DNA from 2 places in the Paenibacillus sp. 1A_MP2 genome. Region 2 is predicted to be linked to the other one. Evidence: riboswitches for the same ligand, from Rfam matches in the RefSeq annotation. Region 2 holds a riboswitch; the other holds the start of a gene.
What was found. A riboswitch is a leader RNA that binds a small molecule or an ion and turns the genes downstream of it on or off. The one in region 2 is predicted to bind glycine.
Positions count from the first base shown of each region.

Region 1: linked by a shared signal. The riboswitch ahead of sdaAB (L-serine ammonia-lyase, iron-sulfur-dependent subunit beta) and the one ahead of gcvT (glycine cleavage system aminomethyltransferase GcvT) in region 2 are both predicted to bind glycine.

Region 1 covers NZ_JBQQCS010000001.1:6,755,488-6,759,912, forward strand. Annotated here, with positions in the region: gene ACTWJ7_RS33160 (YhgE/Pip domain-containing protein) at 1-229, opposite strand, end outside; gene sdaAA (L-serine ammonia-lyase, iron-sulfur-dependent, subunit alpha) at 486-1,436, opposite strand; gene sdaAB (L-serine ammonia-lyase, iron-sulfur-dependent subunit beta) at 1,426-2,115, opposite strand; glycine riboswitch at 2,228-2,369, opposite strand; glycine riboswitch at 2,374-2,497, opposite strand; gene ACTWJ7_RS33175 (MFS transporter) at 2,836-4,113, opposite strand; gene ACTWJ7_RS33180 (phosphotransferase enzyme family protein) at 4,143-4,425, opposite strand, start outside.
Region 2 covers NZ_JBQQCS010000001.1:2,044,199-2,048,623, reverse strand. Annotated here, with positions in the region: gene ACTWJ7_RS10135 (PTS mannitol transporter subunit IICB) at 1-270, opposite strand, end outside; partial or broken gene gcvH (glycine cleavage system protein GcvH) at 846-1,234, opposite strand; glycine riboswitch at 1,581-1,704, shown strand; glycine riboswitch at 1,708-1,808, shown strand; partial or broken gene gcvT (glycine cleavage system aminomethyltransferase GcvT) at 2,006-3,141, shown strand; partial or broken gene gcvPA (aminomethyl-transferring glycine dehydrogenase subunit GcvPA) at 3,138-4,425, shown strand, end outside.

The DNA.
Region 1 (4,425 bases), 4.7 Mb from region 2:
TGATCACAAAGCCAAGTCCCGCTGCAAGAGACTTCGCTACAGGCTCAGCCGCGGCCCCATCTTCATTCACAATGGTCACCGCAAGCTGAGTCATCCGTGCATTAACCTGATCATACCCACTAAGCCAAATGGTATTAAAAAAAACCTGGAATAATACGGCCGTAATCAACCCGACAATCGTAGCTCCATTTTTCATAAACAGAAGACTCGTTTGAAAAACACGTTTCATCTTATTCATCTCCTTAGGTTGTATTACGTTATTTAGCTTTTCTATATATCATATTGATATATGTCAGTTAATAATATATCTAATCGATATATAAACGTCAATACCTATTTATTTTTTTCTTTGTTGGAACAGCAAAAAAGCCGATACGCCTCTTCATCAGGAAGAATTCGTATCGGCTTTCATATCAAGATGGGAGCAGCATCGACGTTTATGATCCAGACTCCGAGTTAATTCAGTTCATGTTCGTTCATGGTTGTCATGCCTTAGGTTCAGGTTTGTTTTCAGCAGGGGACTCAGACTCTGCTTCAACTTCAGGCTCTGCACGCTTCGCCTTCGGTTTGGCGAGCTTCTCCATCATTTTCCGTCCCGTTGGTGTTTGAGCCAGCCCACCTTGGGCCGTTTCACGGTGCCTGCTTGGCATGGCACTGCCTACTTCCAGCATGACATCAATGACTTCGTCAGACGGAATGGCACTTCGTACCCCGGCCAGCGCCATGTCGGCCGCAGCCAACGCGGTTACGGCACCCAGTCCGTTACGGATGATGCACGGAATTTCCACGAGGCCTGCGACGGGATCGCAGATAAGGCCCAATGTGTTTTTTAACGCAAGACCTACTGCATGAACCACTTGCTCCGGCGTCCCTCCACGCAGCTCCACCATCGCTCCAGCGGCCATGCCGATGGCAGAACCCACTTCAGCCTGACAGCCGCCCTCGGCACCGGAAATAAATGAATTGTTGGCAATGACATAACCGATCGCTCCCGCACAGAACAGACCGTTCACCAGATGCTCGTCACTCCAGCCAAAACGCTCCTGGGAGCTGATAAATACACCTGGAATGATACCACAGGAACCGGCTGTCGGTGTCGCTACGATTCGGCCCATGGATGCGTTCACTTCCGATACACAAAGGGCATACGCCATGGCTAGTGCAGATGCATCTCCAGAGCAAGTCTCGCCTTTACGAATGTACTCGGCCATTTTTTTGCCGTCTCCGCCAGTCAAGCCGCTGCGTGATGTCGTATCTTCTGTCAGCCCTTTGTGAACAGCTTCCTTCATCACCTGATAGTAATCCGACATCTGCCGCACAACATCCGCTTTCGGGATATTCGTCTCCTGAACCTGCTCTTCGATCATCAGCTCGGCAATGGTTTTGGACTCTGCTGTACAGATGGTATTCAGTTCATGTAGATGTTTAAACCGCATCCGGTTCGACCCCTCTCTTCAAATCAATCACGCGAATGTCCAGCATATGATCCAGCGACCGCAGACGGTTTAACATCTCAGGATTCGGCACACCATCCATCTCCATCGCCGTCAGTGCTTCACCATCCCGCGCTTTCCGATCCACTTGCATGTACCCGATGTTCACACCTGACGAACTGATTGTGGAGGTTACGGAGGCGAGCACCCCTGCTTTGTCCGAATGGCGCAGCACAAGTGTCGGAAACTCTCCGCTGATCTGTACACGAAAATCATTCAATGCATGTACCGATACACTACCACCACCAATGGAAGCACCGATTAGTGAACATTCGCGGTCTCCGTGCCATAACTCAATTTTGACCGTATTAGGATGAGGAGCAGGCAGACCACTTGTAAAAAACTCTACCTCCATACCCGCTTCCTCTGCATATTGCTCTGCATCCGGAATCCGTGGATCATCCGTCACATAATCAAGCAGGCCACCGATCAATGCGAGATCCGTACCATGCCCCTGATACGTATCGGCGAAGGAGCCGTACAGCGTTAATCGGGCACGTTCAGGCGTGCACCCCAACCACTGACGGGCAATTCGACCCAATCTTGCTGCTCCAGCCGTATGTGAACTTGATGGACCTGTCATGGACGGACCAATAATTGAAAAAACGTCTTTAAAACGCATCGCAAACCCTCCATTTATAATCGTCATTTTCATCCAGACCTACACCCATAATGTTCCTTTATTACTGAATGATGACATAAGAAAAGGACAGAAGAAGGCCTTAAGGCCCTCTCTCTGTCCTCGATACCTGAGAGTTTCATGATAAGAAGCGCGGCGGATTGATGCATGCCCTGTATTCACAGGTAATGTCCCCTGCACACCGTGCTGCTTGACCATATACCCCTTGGGTGGCGCATATCGCGCACTCTCCAGAGTTGCGTCCAACGATGGTACATTTACCTGAGAGATTAACCACTGCGCCGGGTGCGTAGCAGCTTGCTCCTTCGGTGCCCGACAGCTGCCTTTTTACTCGGCATGCCCAGGACTCTCCCGCTCGCTATCATTCGCTTGTATGGAACCATTCTGATCGTGTACCAGAACGATAATTGAAGTTTTTATTACTTTCTCATTAAGATTAATCGACCGGAAGATCAGTGTCAACAAACTTAACGATTTCTTTGTGAATATTTACTTTTTTCCATTTTATAAACAGGATGAACCAACGATTTGTAAACTTTTATCACATGAATGTGTTAATGCGTTTCATTTAGAAAGCGTATACATTTGTTTGTTTTCTATGAGCAATATCTGTGGTTAGTACTATCTATGTTAAGATCCACAGAACGGTTCGGGTATTCAGGCAACCATTATTCTGTACTAGAATTGCCGGATTTCTGCCTGTCACCCCACCATCGAGTTGGGCTTCGCCGGTTCATCATAAAACCTGCTTCGGGAAGGAAACATGCTCGTCACCCACAATCCCAACGCTGCCAGCACCATCACTCCAGATACAACCGTATATACCATACGAAGCGACAACTGCTCTGCCACCACGCCTGCAACCAAAATGGAAACCACCTGCAGCACGCTTAACCCCAATCCAAGTATACTGCTCACTCGGCCCATCAGACCGACAGGGATATTATTTTGATAAAAGGTAACCAGGCCCGTATTCGCCAGTGCCGAGCACAGACCGAGCAGAATAAAAGCAAACGCCGCCAGTTCAAACGAGAACGAACGGGCGAACAGGAAATAACCCAGTGCGACCAGAAGCACACCGCCACCCATCATGTGACGGATCGGCACATGTTTGGCGAACAGCCAAACCAGCATGGAGCCTGCCAAATAACCAATCCCGGTGATACTCATCAAAGCTCCGTACTGCGATTCAGGCAGGTTCATCACCTGACGGATAAACACCACTTCCTGGGCATCGAGCGACATGCCGACCACCAGAATGATCTGAAACAGGGCATATATACCGACCACGTAGCTCGACTTCCGGCTAAAGCTCAGTACAGCCCTCCAATCCTGGGCAATCAACCGAGGTGTCAGCCTGTTTCCCGTCCCTTGATTCTGTTCTCCAATGCCCAATTTGGGAAGAAACAATAGAATCACAGCAGAAGCAGCAAAGGAAACCGCATTGGCATAAATGGCTGCAGCCGGAGATAAATAAATCAGCATCACTCCCGCGACTGCCGGGCCGGTAATAAATGCACCTGAGCTGATTAAGGCTTGCAAAGAGTTGAAGCGCTTGCGCCGTTCAGCAGGTACCAGCCGGGTAATGTACACCTGAGAGGAAGGGACAAATATGGAGGAAGACATACTGATCAGAAACATCACTGTATACATCATCCATAGGCTGGAAATCAGGGGGAGCATCGCCACCAACAATGCCCGCAGCATATCGGCACCAATCATCAGCTGCCGCTGATCATAACGATCAATCAGACTGCCTGACCATAACTTCGTGCACACCGAAGCAATTGGCGAGATAATCCATAACCCTGCGACTGCCGCTGGGGACTGTGTCATATTCAGCACCATCAGGTTAATCGCCACAATATATATGAAGTCACCTAGATTGGATATGCCCACTCCGCCAAGTAGCAATCCGGCATGCTTCCAGCCACCAGACGGAATCTTCGAAGCAACTCTTTTTTCATGAATGTTATTCATAGCGCTTCCCACCCAACAGAAATCACAAATTATAACTCATAGAAGATGCTCTCATTGTGTACATAGGGTCTGCAAAATTTGCTGCAAATAAGAGGCATTCGCTCTTTCATCCATTCGTACCTTGACTCATTCTCCATCTGAAATGCGAAATAGCCAAACGTAAAGATTAGCATGAATCCTTCCATTAACCGAATATCACGCTTCGTCAGTGGTTCTGCCTGCTCCGTATAACCCGATAGGAAGATATCCCGTTCCTCCCGATTGAAAATCGTAGCTGCCCCTCCGGCATCAAAGAGATAGTAGCCATAACCG
Region 2 (4,425 bases):
ACCGACTACACCACCACGTTGGCCGTGTACCATCGTACCGCCTGTGTAACCGATAAGTAACGGCAGCAAATATTTGATCATTGGATCAACCAACAATGCAAAATCTGCGTTAGGGAACCATCCTTTTGGAATGAACAATGCCGTAATTAAACCCCAGGCGATAAATGCACCCATGTTCGGCATAACCATACCACTCAGGAAACGTCCAAACTTCTGAACGCCGACCCGTATTCCTCCGCTTTTTCCGGACTTTGCGTCCACTGAACTCATACTAAAAACCTCCTCAACATATTAAACCTTAATTCCACTGAATTTTGACACGATGATCCAGACGAACGAAGGTACAAATCTGTAATAAATCTTAATTTCACAACCATATCGTAAATGAAAACGGTATCTTCTACAACGAAATGAAAACCTACTTCCGTCATGAACGTTGATGACAAGATTTAAATTTGAAGGATTGTCCCATTTTGAACCTTGTATAAGGAATGGAACCTGTTATTCCCTTTCCTGTATCATACCCACGAATTACCCCATTTTAATGACAAATAAAATTGTAAATTTATTCAATTTTAATGAGCAGTTTCTATCTCATTCAGGATTGATGATGAAACACGTTAGGGTGTTATTCATTTCATTCAAATAATCTGAAATACTCTAATAACAACGGCAAAAAGCGCAATTGCTCAGCCCGTTACAGGTGAGACAATTGCGCCTAAGTATTCTCCGGATTAGCAGGATTACCATCCGGATCTATAATCAATCGATTCATTCTTTTTAAGTTAAACGGCATTTGGCCTGAGGCTGAAATTCAGTCTCCAGCGGAAAATGCAACCCTAGTTTTATTCCGTATGTTTACGATACGCATCCGCATTCATCAATGTGGACAGTGCTGCTGTCAAATCGCCCTCAACACGGATTTCGATCATCCAGCCTTCTTCATATGGAGAGTTATTAACTAGCTCCGGGGAATCCTGCAATGCCTCATTTACAGCAACAATTGTTCCACTTACAGGAGAAAACAAATCCGAAACGGTTTTGACGGATTCAATTGTTCCAATGCTGTCTTCCGCCTTTACATCCGATTCAAGGTCAGGCAATTCTACAAACACAATGTCACCCAGCTGATGCTGCGCGAATTCGGTAATGCCAATACGTACGGTATCCTCCCTACGGTCTGCACCCATTCGTGCTCTTCACTGTACAGGAAATCACTTTTTAATTCGCTCATCGATATCCGCCTCGCTTTTCATTAATGAGTGCATGCGCTTCTTTGACCTTAACCTTTTTCCCAAAACATAGCGTATGATATTTTAGATTCAAATGTCAAGATACCTTACAATTTATTTGACTTTCTTCCTTATATGCCTGTAACTCCATTGGGCTCTCTCTACATATAATGGTGAATATTAGAAAAGTAAGCGTGCTCTTTAAAAATATACGAACATTACAGAATCATATTGAAATATCATTCGGATTTTTTGTTGATTTCTATGATATCGTTCTTGACATCAATAGTCGATTCAGGCTTTAATGAGAGTAGTAAATATGTTTGTTGGTCTATGCATTACCCGCGGATGAATGTAAAGGGAGAGATTACCCTTGACACCCGAATCAGGGTGTACATGCGGTAACGCCGAAGGAGTAAACCACCGACAAGCGGGAGGTGAATCTCTCAGGCAAAAGGACTTTTACGGGACGCAACTCTGGAGAGCATCTATTCGCCCTGTGTGGGCGTTAGGATCACCCAAGGGGAAACCTGCTGCATCATGCGGCGGGGTAACTCTCAGGTACCAAGGACAGAGCCTAAGAATACAGCGTGCTTCTGGCATGCCGGTTCTTTGGCCTGTCCTTTTCCTTTTCCCAAAAAAACGAAAACAGGTTATAGAGCGGCGCTGCCTATAGCGTCCTTACCTTACTTTTATAATTAAATGTTGATGCCAGATTCATTGATCCACGGTTAGACACTCGGCCGGTTGACGGCCCATGACGAGGTGATTGGATGTCCGATTTGCTTAGAACCCCACTCTTTCCACTCTATCAGCAGTATGAAGGCGTACGATGCATTGATTTTGGTGGCTGGGAGCTCCCGGTACAATTCAGCGGAATTCAGAAAGAGCATGAAGCGGTACGAGAACGTGCCGGATTATTTGATGTATCCCACATGGGTGAATTCACCGTACAAGGTGAACACGCGGAAGCTTTTTTACAGCACATGACGACCAATGATGTAACAACACTCGTTCCCGGTCAGGCTCAATACACGTTAATGTGTTATCCGGATGGCGGCGTGGTCGATGATCTGTTGATCTATAAACTGAAAGACCAGCATTATTTGCTGGTGGTTAATGCCTCCAACATCGACAAGGACTGGTCATGGCTGCAGCAGCACATGTCGCCAGGCGTAACGATGACTAATGATTCCGAACAAACGGCGCTGCTTGCCCTGCAAGGCCCACTTGCTGTGGATATTCTCGCAAAGGTGACAGACACTGATGTGTCTTCGATTGAGCCTTTCCGTTTTGTACCGAATGCAAAGGTATGTGGCGTTACTTTACTGTTATCCCGCACCGGATATACGGGTGAAGACGGATTTGAGCTCTATGTTCCTGCCGAACAGGCCGCTGTGGTCTGGAACGGATTGATGCAGGCGGGAGAAGGTTACGGACTCGTTCCGACCGGACTGGGTGCCCGGGATACGCTGCGCTTTGAAGCCAAGCTTCCCCTGTATGGACAGGAGCTGTCTGCAACCATCTCGCCGCTGGAGGCTGGCGTTGGCATGTTTGTGAAGCTGAATGCCGGGCCGTTTATCGGACATGAAGCCTTGTTGCAGCAAAAAAATGATGGGCCTGCCCGCAAGCTGGTCGGCATCGAAGTGCTGGAGCGTGGTATTCCCGCCCCCATTATCCGATATACGCCGAAGGCGTACAGATTGGTGAAGTAACCACAGGCACCCAATCCCCTACGCTAAAACGCAATCTGGGGCTGGCCTTGATTGACAGCAAATATGCTGCACTGGGTACCCCGCTGGAGATTGAGATTCGTGACAAGAAACTGAAAGCCGAGGTCGTGAAGACCCCTTTTCATAAACGGACACGTGCGCCAAAGACACCTACTCAAGGAGCTGATCAAGCATGAGCAAGCACCGCTATATTCCCATGACCGAGCAGGATCAGAGTGCCATGCTGGCAACCATCGGTGTGGAAACAATTGAGGATCTGTTCCATGACATTCCACAGGAGATTCGCTATCAGGGTGAACTGCCTGTTTCCTCCAAACTGGATGAATATGCACTCACACGTCATATGTCAAAGCAAGCGGGAGCCAATGCCAACTTCGAGACACACGCCAGTTTCCTGGGTGCAGGCATTTATGATCACCACGTTCCTTCCGTCATTAATCATGTCATCTCCCGTTCCGAGTTTTATACTGCCTATACTCCTTATCAACCCGAGATCAGCCAGGGAGAATTACAGGCGATTTTCGAGTTTCAATCCTACATCTGTGAGTTAACAGGCATGGCTGTAGCCAATGCCAGCATGTACGATGGCGCGACTGCATTCGCAGAAGCAGGCAATCTTGCCGCAGCGGCAACCCGCCGCAAACAGCTGATTGTGTCACGTACCGTGCATCCCGAATCCCGTCAGGTATTGCAAGCTTATGCACATGGCCTCAATCTGGAGATCGTTGAGATTGGGTATCAAAATGGTGTAACAGACTGGGATGCCCTGCAAGCCGCTGTGTCCGATGACACCGCAGCCGTCATGATCCAGAGCCCGAACTTCTTCGGCGCCGTGGAAAATGTAAAACAGGCCGCAGATCTTGCGCATGCGCACAAAAGCCTGCTCGTGGTCAGCGCCAACCCGCTATCGCTGGGTCTGCTGGAAGCCCCAGGCAAGCTGGGTGCTGACATCGTCGTTGGCGACGCACAGCCCCTTGGTATCGCCGCTTCACTTGGCGGCCCGACATGCGGATATTTCGCCGTATCCCAGGCTCATATGCGCCGGATTCCTGGCCGAATTGTAGGCCAGACAACGGACCGCAACGGAAAGCGTGGTTTTGTACTCACGCTGCAAGCACGTGAACAGCATATTCGTCGTGAAAAGGCGACGTCCAACATCTGTTCCAACCAGGCTTTGCTCGCACTGAGTGCCTCTGTCTATATGTCCATCATGGGTAAACAAGGTATGATCGATGTCGCTGATTTGAATTTGCAAAAGAGCCATTATGCCCTGAACACACTTACCGCAATTCCAGGGGTCTCTCTACGTTTACTGCACCAACGTTTAATGAGTTTGTTATCCAACTGCCTGAAGCAACAAATGTGGATGCCCTGCAACTGAAATTACTCGATGCCGGCTTCATTGGCGGGTATGAACTTGGAAGAGAGTATTCCGAGCTCGCCGGACATATGCTCATTGC